DNA from 3 places in the Ectobacillus soli genome. Region 1 is predicted to be linked to each of the others. Evidence: riboswitches for the same ligand, from Rfam matches in the RefSeq annotation. Region 1 holds a riboswitch; each other region holds the start of a gene.
The links. A riboswitch is a leader RNA that binds a small molecule or an ion and turns the genes downstream of it on or off. The one in region 1 is predicted to bind thiamine pyrophosphate.
Positions count from the first base shown of each region.

Region 2: it holds a riboswitch for thiamine pyrophosphate, as region 1 does, so the genes downstream of both, thiM (hydroxyethylthiazole kinase) here and tenA (thiaminase II) in region 1, are expected to answer to the same signal.
Region 3: it holds a riboswitch for thiamine pyrophosphate, as region 1 does, so the genes downstream of both, thiC (phosphomethylpyrimidine synthase ThiC) here and tenA (thiaminase II) in region 1, are expected to answer to the same signal.

Region 1 is NZ_JBGJZM010000001.1:2,326,744-2,330,028, reverse strand. Features, by position in the region: gene ACAN53_RS11770 (SH3 domain-containing protein) at 1-655, opposite strand, end outside; TPP riboswitch at 1,033-1,141, shown strand; TPP riboswitch at 1,195-1,297, shown strand; gene tenA (thiaminase II) at 1,388-2,077, shown strand; gene ACAN53_RS11760 (ABC transporter ATP-binding protein) at 2,052-2,813, shown strand; gene ACAN53_RS11755 (ABC transporter permease) at 2,810-3,285, shown strand, end outside.
Region 2 is NZ_JBGJZM010000003.1:115,968-119,252, forward strand. Features, by position in the region: gene glnA (type I glutamate--ammonia ligase) at 178-1,539, shown strand; TPP riboswitch at 1,696-1,805, shown strand; gene thiM (hydroxyethylthiazole kinase) at 1,873-2,670, shown strand; gene thiD (bifunctional hydroxymethylpyrimidine kinase/phosphomethylpyrimidine kinase) at 2,683-3,285, shown strand, end outside.
Region 3 is NZ_JBGJZM010000002.1:493,183-496,467, reverse strand. Features, by position in the region: partial or broken gene ACAN53_RS14220 (sugar-binding domain-containing protein) at 1-163, shown strand, start outside; gene ACAN53_RS14215 (CAP domain-containing protein) at 322-1,047, shown strand; gene ACAN53_RS14210 (H-type small acid-soluble spore protein) at 1,168-1,344, opposite strand; TPP riboswitch at 1,531-1,643, shown strand; gene thiC (phosphomethylpyrimidine synthase ThiC) at 1,804-3,285, shown strand, end outside.

The DNA of each region.
Region 1 (3,285 bases):
AATCTTTAGAAACATATCCATCATTTCCGTTGTAACGAACTTTATACCAACTTCCGGATTGACCAGTTACTTCTACTTTTTGACCACTTGATAATACATCAATAATGTTATAGTTTGTTCCAGGTCCTGTTCTGAAACGTAAACTATCTGCATTTACATAAAATGTAGAAGTTGATTGAACAGAAGATGAAGTGGAAGAATTAGAGGAAGCGAGAAAAGCTTTGCTTACATAGGCAGCCTGATTGTTATATGTAATTTTGCACCAGCCATTATTTTCAGACTCTACTGTAACTTCATCCCCATTACCTAACATTCCTATAATAGAAGAACTGGTACTTGCGCCGCTACGAACACGTAGTGAATCTGCTGTTACTTTGTATTTGGAAGAAGAAACTGTAACATAATCTTTGCTTACATAAGCAACTTGATTGTTGTATTGAATTTTGTACCAATTACCGCTTTCTCCTAGAATGGTAACGCTGCTTTGATTTGGTAAGGCACCAATTACGCTATCATTTGTACTAGGACCGGTTCGAACATTTAAATAGGTTGCATTTACAGTTCCAGCAGTATTACTGCTTGCTTGTACAGAATCTACAATGAATGGTAAAGCAGCTAGTGCAACGGATGAAACGAAAAGAGTTCTAGCGTTCATAGCAATTCCTCCTATTATAATAATAATTGCATATAGAGCTATATATAAAAATGAGGTAGTTATAAATTAAAATGACTATCATCTATATATATTATTCTATTAATTTAATGATTTTTCAATATATTTATAATAGTTTTTGTTATTTTTAACATTTATCTGTTATTGTTTATAAAAATAACAAAAAAATATCATAAAAATGTAACAAAGTACTATTGACAGTTCGCAATCAAGAACGAATCGTATAATAGTACTTAAAAAACTAGATGATTTGATAAGATGGTGAACGAAATACCTGTTATTTTTTCCAACTATTGTTCTTACAAGGTAAAACAGTTGCAGGAAAAGCAACGTAATGTTACAATAAGTTCACAATTTAATGAGATTGCTAGGGGAGCTGGTGTTGCCGGCTGAGAGGAGACCTTAAGTCCATGACCCTTTTTACCTGATCTAGATAATTCTAGCGGAGGAAAGCAAACGGACGATGAAATTAATGCCCACTTTCCTGTCGTGAATAATTGGGCTTTTTTATTTGTGTATATCTTTTTCACTAGGGGTGCGAAATGAGCTGAGAGAGGCGACTGCCTTAACCCTTATGAACCTGATCTAGGTAATGCTAGCGAAGGGAAGTGATGTATGACGATGAATAGTATCCATTGTTTACAGCCGCTTCTTTATGAGAAGCGGCTTTTTGTATGCCAAGCAGAGTTATTAAATAGAGAGAGGGATTTTTTCGTGAAATTTTGTGATGAACTATATGAGAGATCAAAGCCAGTATGGAAAGTAATTTATGAACATCCGTTTGTTACGGGTATTGGTGACGGTACACTCGATCGTAGTAAATTCCAATTTTATATCATCCAAGATTATTTGTACTTGCTAGATTATGCGAAGGTATATGCTCTAGGAGTTGTAAAAGCAACAGACCCAACTGTTATGGGGAAATTTGCAAAGCAAATTGACTCTATTTTAAATGGTGAGATGAACTTGCATAGGCAATATGCACAGCGTCTTGGAATCAATCTACAGGAGTTAGATGAGGCGAAGTCTGCATCTATGAATTTAGCGTATACCCATTATATGCTTTCCGTATCTCAAAGCGGGACGCTTGCAGAGTTGGTTGCATCCTTACTTCCTTGTATGTGGAGCTATTGGGAAATAGGAAAGCGCTTAAGTGCAATTGCTGGTAGTGTAGATCATCCGTTTTATGGGGAGTGGATTCGCGGCTACAGCTCAAGTGAGTACGGGGAACTTTGCATTTGGATGATTGATTTGCTAAATGAAATCGCGGAAGGTAAAAGTAAACAAGAGCTGCTTCGTTTAGAAGAGATATTTATCAATACAAGTCGTTTTGAATATTTGTTCTGGGATATGGCGTACCGTAAGGAGATGTGGGGATTTGCAGAACATCATTCGCTTTCATAACGTTTCGTTTGCGTATGACGGAGAAAAACAGAATATACTCCAAGATTTGGATTTTCAGATTGAACAGGGTGAATTTATAAGTATTATCGGACCGAGTGGATGTGGGAAAAGTACTATTTTTAGGCTACTTACAGGACTTGAAGAGACAAATAAAGGAAGTATCACAATCCAAGATGTTACGGTTAGTCGCGGAAGCCGTGCAGTTGGTTATATGCCCCAATCTGATTTGTTGCTGCCGTGGCGAAGTATTTTAGAAAATGCAGCCATCTCGCTTGAATGCCAAGGAATGAAGAAAAAGAAAGCACAAGAAAAAGTAATCGAATATTTAGAGAAGTTTGGATTGCAAGGCTATGAAAACAAATACCCAAAGGATTTGTCAGGTGGAATGCGGCAACGTGTATCCTTTCTTCGTACATTTTTAACAGGAAACAACATTCTCCTGCTCGATGAACCGTTCAGCGCATTAGATGCAATCACGAAATTAAGCTTACAGGAATGGTTATATGAGCAATGGATGAAATGGAACAAAACGATAGTATTTATTACGCATGATGTGGAGGAAGCGTTGTTTCTATCACAGCGAATATTTGTTGTAACAGAGAAGCCAATCTCAACCATGCAAGCGTTCAATGTTCCTTTACCAAAAGAACGATGCAGACAAGATATAAATCGACCCGAAATTTTACAATTGAAAGAAACATTACTTGGTATGCTACAAGGCAAGGTGAAACAATGAAAAAGCTAAATTACTATTTTCCTTCTATTCTTGTTGTAACTATTTTTTTAATTGTATGGGAAATTGGAGCTAGGATTGTGGATGCGATGTATATTTTGCCGACGCCTAGCGCCATTTTTCAAAAAATATGGGATCTTCGTGCCATTTTGTTCACGGTTCATCTTTCGGCAACGCTAACGGTAGTCGTCATCGGTTTAGCTATTTCCATTGTATTAGGAGTTGGACTTGCTGTAGCGATGAGCTTACATCCTTTTGTGGAGCGTGCTTTTTATCCATTGCTTGTTGCGTCGCAGACGATTCCCGTAACAGCGCTTGCCCCGTTGTTTGTGCTTTGGTTTGGCTACTCCATTTGGAGCAAGGTAACTGTAACAGTGCTTATTGTCTTTTTTCCGATTGCTGTGAATACCTATGACGGATTACGTTCTACAAAGCGCGAATGGGAAGAGTTGCTTATTACTTATGGTGCATCCCG
Region 2 (3,285 bases), on a different contig from region 1:
GTTCTTTCGTTTTTTTGCTGTTTTTGAAAACGGATTCAAGTAAGTTATGATATAATGGACAACAAATACCGAAGATTCTGAAAAAATTTTAAATAAATGTATTGTAAAATATAAAATAGATAGTCTATAATAAAATCATGTTAGATAATATAACGGGAAAACGGGAGGTTTCATATCATGACACAGCTATATGTAACTGGAACTACTGAAGGTTCTATTGTTGATGAAATTAAAGAAATCATTGAATCGAAGAGCGTTGAGCTTCTTCATTTGCAATTTGTAGATATGGAAGGGATTTTAAAACAAGTAACCGTAACAGTTGAACAATTAGATGATGTAGTAGAAGGTAAGGTTATGTTTGATGGTTCTTCTATTGCAGGTTTCTCTCCAATTAATCGTTCAGATTTATATTTAGAACCAGATTTAACTACATTTGCAGTTCTTCCTTGGTCTGTAGAAGAAGGATATGCTGAAGCTCGTTTTATCTGTAGTGCGAAAAACCCAGATGGTACTTCATTTGATGGTGACACTCGTAACGTACTACAACGTACGGTCGACAAGGCTGCTGAAAAAGGATATACAATTTCTGTCGGACCTGAACTAGAATTCTTCTTATTTAAAACAGACGATAATGGTAAAGCAACTACTATTACACAAGATAACGGTGATTATTTCGAAACGTCTCCTAAAGACCTTGGTGCACGCGTTCGTTTAGAAATTTTCCGTGCACTAAAAGCTATGGGCTTCACTATTGAAGCTTCTCACCATGAAGTGGCAATTGGCCAACATGAAATTGGCTTCAAATATGCAGATGTACTAGGTGCAGCTGATAAAGCAACAACATATAAATGGGTTGTTAAAACAATTGCAAGCCAATTTGGCTTACATGCTACGTTTATGCCAAAACCGGTATTTGGTATTAATGGTTCTGGAATGCACGTTAACATGTCTTTCTTTAAAGACGGAGAAAATGCATTCTTTGATCCAAGTGATGAAGCACAATTATCAAAAGATGCATATGCATTTATCGCAGGTGTATTAACAAATGTAAAGAGCTTTGTAGCCGTAACAAATCCACTAGTAAACTCTTACAAACGTCTTGTACCTGGTTATGAAGCACCTTGCTACATTGCATGGTCAGCATCTAACCGTTCTGCTTTAATTCGTATCCCTGCTAAACGCGGCGTAGCTACTCGTGTTGAACTTCGTTGCCCAGATCCATCTGCAAATCCATATCTTGCATATGCAGTAGTTGCAGCTGCCGGCCTAGACGGAATTGAAAAAGGTTTAACAGCTCCAGCAGCAATTGATGCAGATATCTTCCACATGAGCACTGAAAAACGTGAAGAACTTGGTATTGATAATTTACCAGGAAGCTTAGAAGGTGCGATTGCAGCACTTGAAGCTGGTGATATTGGTAAAGCAACTCTAGGTGAACACGTATACAACGAATACGTAGCAGCTAAAAAAGCTGAGTGGGATAGCTACAGAACTTCTGTACACACTTGGGAACTTGAACAATATCAAGAAAAATTCTAATAGTACTAGAATTAGAAGGACGTCCTGCTTGCAGGGCGTCCTTCTTCTATAATCACAGAATCATATTTTCTTGAATTTTTCTGAACATGCGAGTAAAATTTACTAGAAAGTTAGAAAATGAGTTATTATCGTGTTCCTTGTGATTCGGGAATGAAGGAAAATAGATTCGGGAGCCTATGGAAGTAGGCTGAGAGTACGACTATTCTGTCGTAGACCGCTTGAACCTGTTGGATAATGCCAGCGTAGGGATTGTGAATTGAACCTATTCAAAACACTTTGCATACGCAGAGTGTTTTTTACGTTGGTAAAAAAGTGTAGAAGGGATGAAGAAGAATGGATGTAGCAAAAATAGCAATGATTCTAACCAAAGTACGTGAGGTAAATCCACTCGTACACAATATTACGAATATCGTAGTGGCAAACTTTTCTGCAAATGGTCTACTTGCACTCGGAGCATCTCCGTTTATGGCAGATGCAAAAGAAGAGGTTGCAGATATTGCAAGAATGGCGGGTAGTATTGTTTTAAATATGGGAACAATCAATGCAAATATGGTGGAAGTTATGCTAATGGCCGGGAAGGCAGCAAATGAAGCGAATACACCTGTTATTTTCGATCCAGTTGGCGCAGGAGCAACGCCGTACCGCACAGAAACAGCACGACTTCTAGCAAAAGAACTAGACCTTGCCGTTATACGCGGAAATGCAGCCGAAATCGCAAATGTAATTGGAGAGAAATGGGAGATTAAAGGCGTTGACGCCGGAGAAGGCGATTTAAATATTGTGGAATTAGCAGAAAAGGCTGCGAAGCAATTGCATACAACGGTTGCGATTACTGGTAAACTAGATGTTGTGTCGAATGGTACAGAAACGTATACTATTGAAAATGGACACTCAATCTTAACAAAAGTAACAGGAACGGGTTGCTTACTTACTGCTGTTGTTGGAGCATTTGCAGCAGTGGAACAAGATTATGTTGCAGCAGCGATTGCAGCTCTTACTAGTTATGAGGTAGCAGCTGAGTTGGCGCTAGCTAAATCAGGGGAAGTTCCTGGAAGCTTTCAAATTGAATTTCTAAATCAGTTGGCTCTTGTTGAACCGGCTGACGTGATAAAATACGGTAACATTAAGTAAGGAGGATGCCAAATGGTATACAGAGCATTAACCATTGCAGGGTCTGATAGCGGCGGCGGTGCTGGAATACAAGCGGATTTAAAGACATTTCAGGAGTTAAAGGTATTCGGAATGTCTGCTATAACAGCTGTAACAGCACAAAATACACTTGGTGTGCAAGGAGTATATCCAATGTTGCCATCTGCAGTAGCTGAGCAGATTGAATCGGTTGCAAGTGATATTGGAGTCGATGCTGTAAAAACGGGGATGTTGTTCGATAGCAGCATTATTCATACTGTTGCAGAGAAGATTCGTAAGTTTGGCTGGGAGCAGGTTGTTGTTGATCCAGTTATGATTGCAAAAGGGGGAGCCCCATTATTGCAGCAAGAAGCGATGAAGGCACTAAAGGAAGAATTGTTGCCGCTTGCAAAGGTAGTCACACCAAATATCCCCGAAGCCGAGGCAATAACGGGAATAACAATCAATACGATGGAAGAGCGTCAGCTAGCCGCAAGAAAGCTCTTTGAGTTGGGTGTAAAGTATGTTGTCATCAAGGGCGGACACGATGATATAGAAGATGAAGCGATTGATTTACTATTCGATGGTACTTCGTTTACCTACTTTACAAGTAAGAAG
Region 3 (3,285 bases), on a different contig from region 1:
TACAATTGACCTTGCTAAATTAAAACGGACGCGTTATTCCATTGGTGTTGCAGAATCCCTTAAAAAAGTATCAGGAATGATCGGAGCGCTCCGCGGCGGTTATATGAATGTGTTTGTAACTACAGGAGAGGCAGCCAAATGCATTTTGGAACAGACAGAGTAACACCTTGTTTTCTCTTCTATTATTTCCCCATTCCTGTAGGCTATTCTTTGATTGATTTGCATACATCATTTCCAATTTAGGAGCCACTTACCTAGAATCTCTTCTTCGCTATAGCAAATAATAAAAGTGAAAATAGTTCACGATGAAGGAGGGATTTAGTGAGGAGTTTTTGTTTTTTTTCAAAAATTGCGGTTCTTTCTATTTTTGTACTTGGGGTAAGTGGCTGTGGATATAATGCAAACACTGGAATGAACAATGCAGCCGACAATCGACAAAATATGCCTAGAAATGAGTTGGCACGTCCAGGTATTGATGGTGATAATGTACCAAAGCATGAATACATGCGCTCTAACACAGGTGGAGGATATATAACACCAGTTCCAGTTGCCTATTCTCCTCAAAGTGGTTCGAATACAGGATTATGTCCATGTCAAAATCAAGGAAATGCTATAGCACCAAAAGCACCAACGCCGAGCCAGACACCACCGACACCTTCTAATGCTGCAGTTGATAGTATGGAGGCGAAGGTTGTTCAATTAACAAATGATCAGCGACGTAAAAATGGACTTCCTGATCTTCAACTGGATACTACATTGGCCAGTATGGCTCAAGAGAAATCAAATGACATGCTTAATAAAAATTACTTTTCGCATACCAGCCCAACGTATGGGTCACCTTTTGATATGATGAAAATATTTGGGATTACGTATTCTCATGCTGGTGAAAATCTTGCAAAAGGACAACGCTCCGCAGAGGAAGTTGTACAAGCTTGGATGAACAGCACAGGTCACCGTGCTAACATTTTAAATGTGAACTACACAAAGATTGGTGTTGGTCATTCGTCAAGTCAAGACTATTGGTCACAAGAATTCATTGGGAAGTAAACCACTCACTGTCTTTGCGGATTTAAATATGGAAATGTAGAGTTAAATTATTAATCATTTAAAGATCAGTAACGTATAGAGAAGGACCATTCTACGATAGTAGAATGGTCCTTTTGCTATTTAGTGCTCTACCAAGCTGCTTACCGGGACACTTTGCTCTGCATCTGGCTCATGTAGAGGATAGATCCGAGCCATGGAATTATCATTTACTTCCTGGATATAAACGGGAATTCCATCAAAGGTAACGTTTGCCATAATGGGTGAAGATGCAATCTGTTTTGCTCGTTGATTGTTCAAACTTGTTGCCTCCTTGTATATCGGATATAGAAATCAGTCTAGTTTTTGAGGTTTAGTATGGATGTATACGTAGAACAACTTTTTCCTTATGTTAAAAAGTTATTCATATTGTTTATGTTGAAAATACTATTTCCTTTTTCTGAAAATTATGATATGTTTTACATGCAAACTTAATAGTAATACGTAAAGCTCTACTAGGGGTGCCCAATTGCTTGGACTGAGAAAAGAATGCGTAAATTCTTTGACCCTTTGAACCTGATCTGGATCATACCAGCGTAGGGAAGTAGTACGAAGGCGTCTTCTTTTGTTCAGCACGCCACTACTTTTTGACGATGAATCAGGTTCTGTGTATACAGAACCTTATTTTATTGTCTTTCCTTTACTTGATTGCCACTCAATCAAGCGGAGAAACTATGCTGTAGCTCCTAGGTCACAAAGCCATTTTAAGGAGGAAGTTACATGCAGAAGCAAGATGTAAACGTAGAATTAAAATCACAGTTTATGGGAAGTAAGAAAGTGTACGTGGAAGGTTCCAGAGGAGATATTCAAGTTCCTATGAGGGAAATTGAGTTAAGCCAGACGGTTACGTCCTTCGGGGAAGAAGAAAATGCTCCTGTTCGTGTATATGATACGAGCGGTCCTTACACAGACATAGATTGTGATGTTGACATTAGAAAAGGACTTCCGAAATTACGCAAACAATGGATTTTGGAACGTAATGATGTACAGACGTGTGCAGGGAGAGAAATCAAACCTGTAGATAACGGATACACAGAAGATGATATTCGTGCAAATCTTGAATGGTTTCCAAATCGAACGACAGCACCGCTACGGGCAAAAGAAGGGCAAAATGTAACGCAAATGCATTACGCAAAGCAAGGCGTGATTACCTCTGAAATGGAGTACATTGCGATTCGTGAAAATATGGATCCGGAGTTTGTTCGGGATGAGGTAGCAAAGGGACGAGCCATTATACCAGCAAATATTAATCACCCAGAAAGTGAGCCAATGATTATTGGACGTAATTTTCTAGTCAAAATAAATGCGAACATTGGGAATTCTGCTGTTAGTTCCTCAATCGAGCAAGAGGTTGAGAAAATGACGTGGGCTACAAGATGGGGCGCAGATACGATTATGGATCTATCAACAGGTAAAAATATTCATACAACGAGAGAGTGGATTGTTCGCAATGCTCCTGTTCCGGTTGGTACAGTACCTATTTATCAGGCACTTGAAAAAGTAAATGGCGTAGCAGAGGATTTAACATGGGATGTATACCGAGATACATTAATTGAACAGGCGGAACAAGGCGTCGATTACTTTACGATTCATGCTGGGGTTTTGTTACGCTATGTTCCGTTAACTGCAAAACGCACAACAGGGATTGTATCCCGCGGTGGTTCCATTTTGGCACAGTGGTGTCTAGCGCATCATCAAGAAAACTTCCTATACACACATTTTGAAGAAATATGTGAAATCTTAAAACAATACGATATTTCTGTTTCACTTGGAGATGGATTACGACCAGGATCATTAGCTGATGCCAATGATGAAGCACAATTTGCTGAGCTTGAAACGTTAGGAGAGTTAACGAAAATCGCATGGAAGCATGATGTACAGGTTATGATTGAAGGTCCAGGTCATGTGCCCATGCATAAGATTAAAGAAAATATGGATAAGCAGCTTGAAATCTGTCAAGAAGCACCGTTTTATACATTAGGACCGTTAACAACTGATATCGCACCAGGATATGACCACATTACATCAGCCATCGGCGCTGCAATGATTGGTTGGTTTGGAACAGCAATGCTTTGTTACGTAACGCCAAAAGAGCATCTCGGATTGCCAAATAAAGATGATGTTCGGGAAGGCGTCATTACTTACAAAATTGCTGCTCATGCTGCTGATTTAGCAAAGGGACATCCGGGTGCTATGGACCGA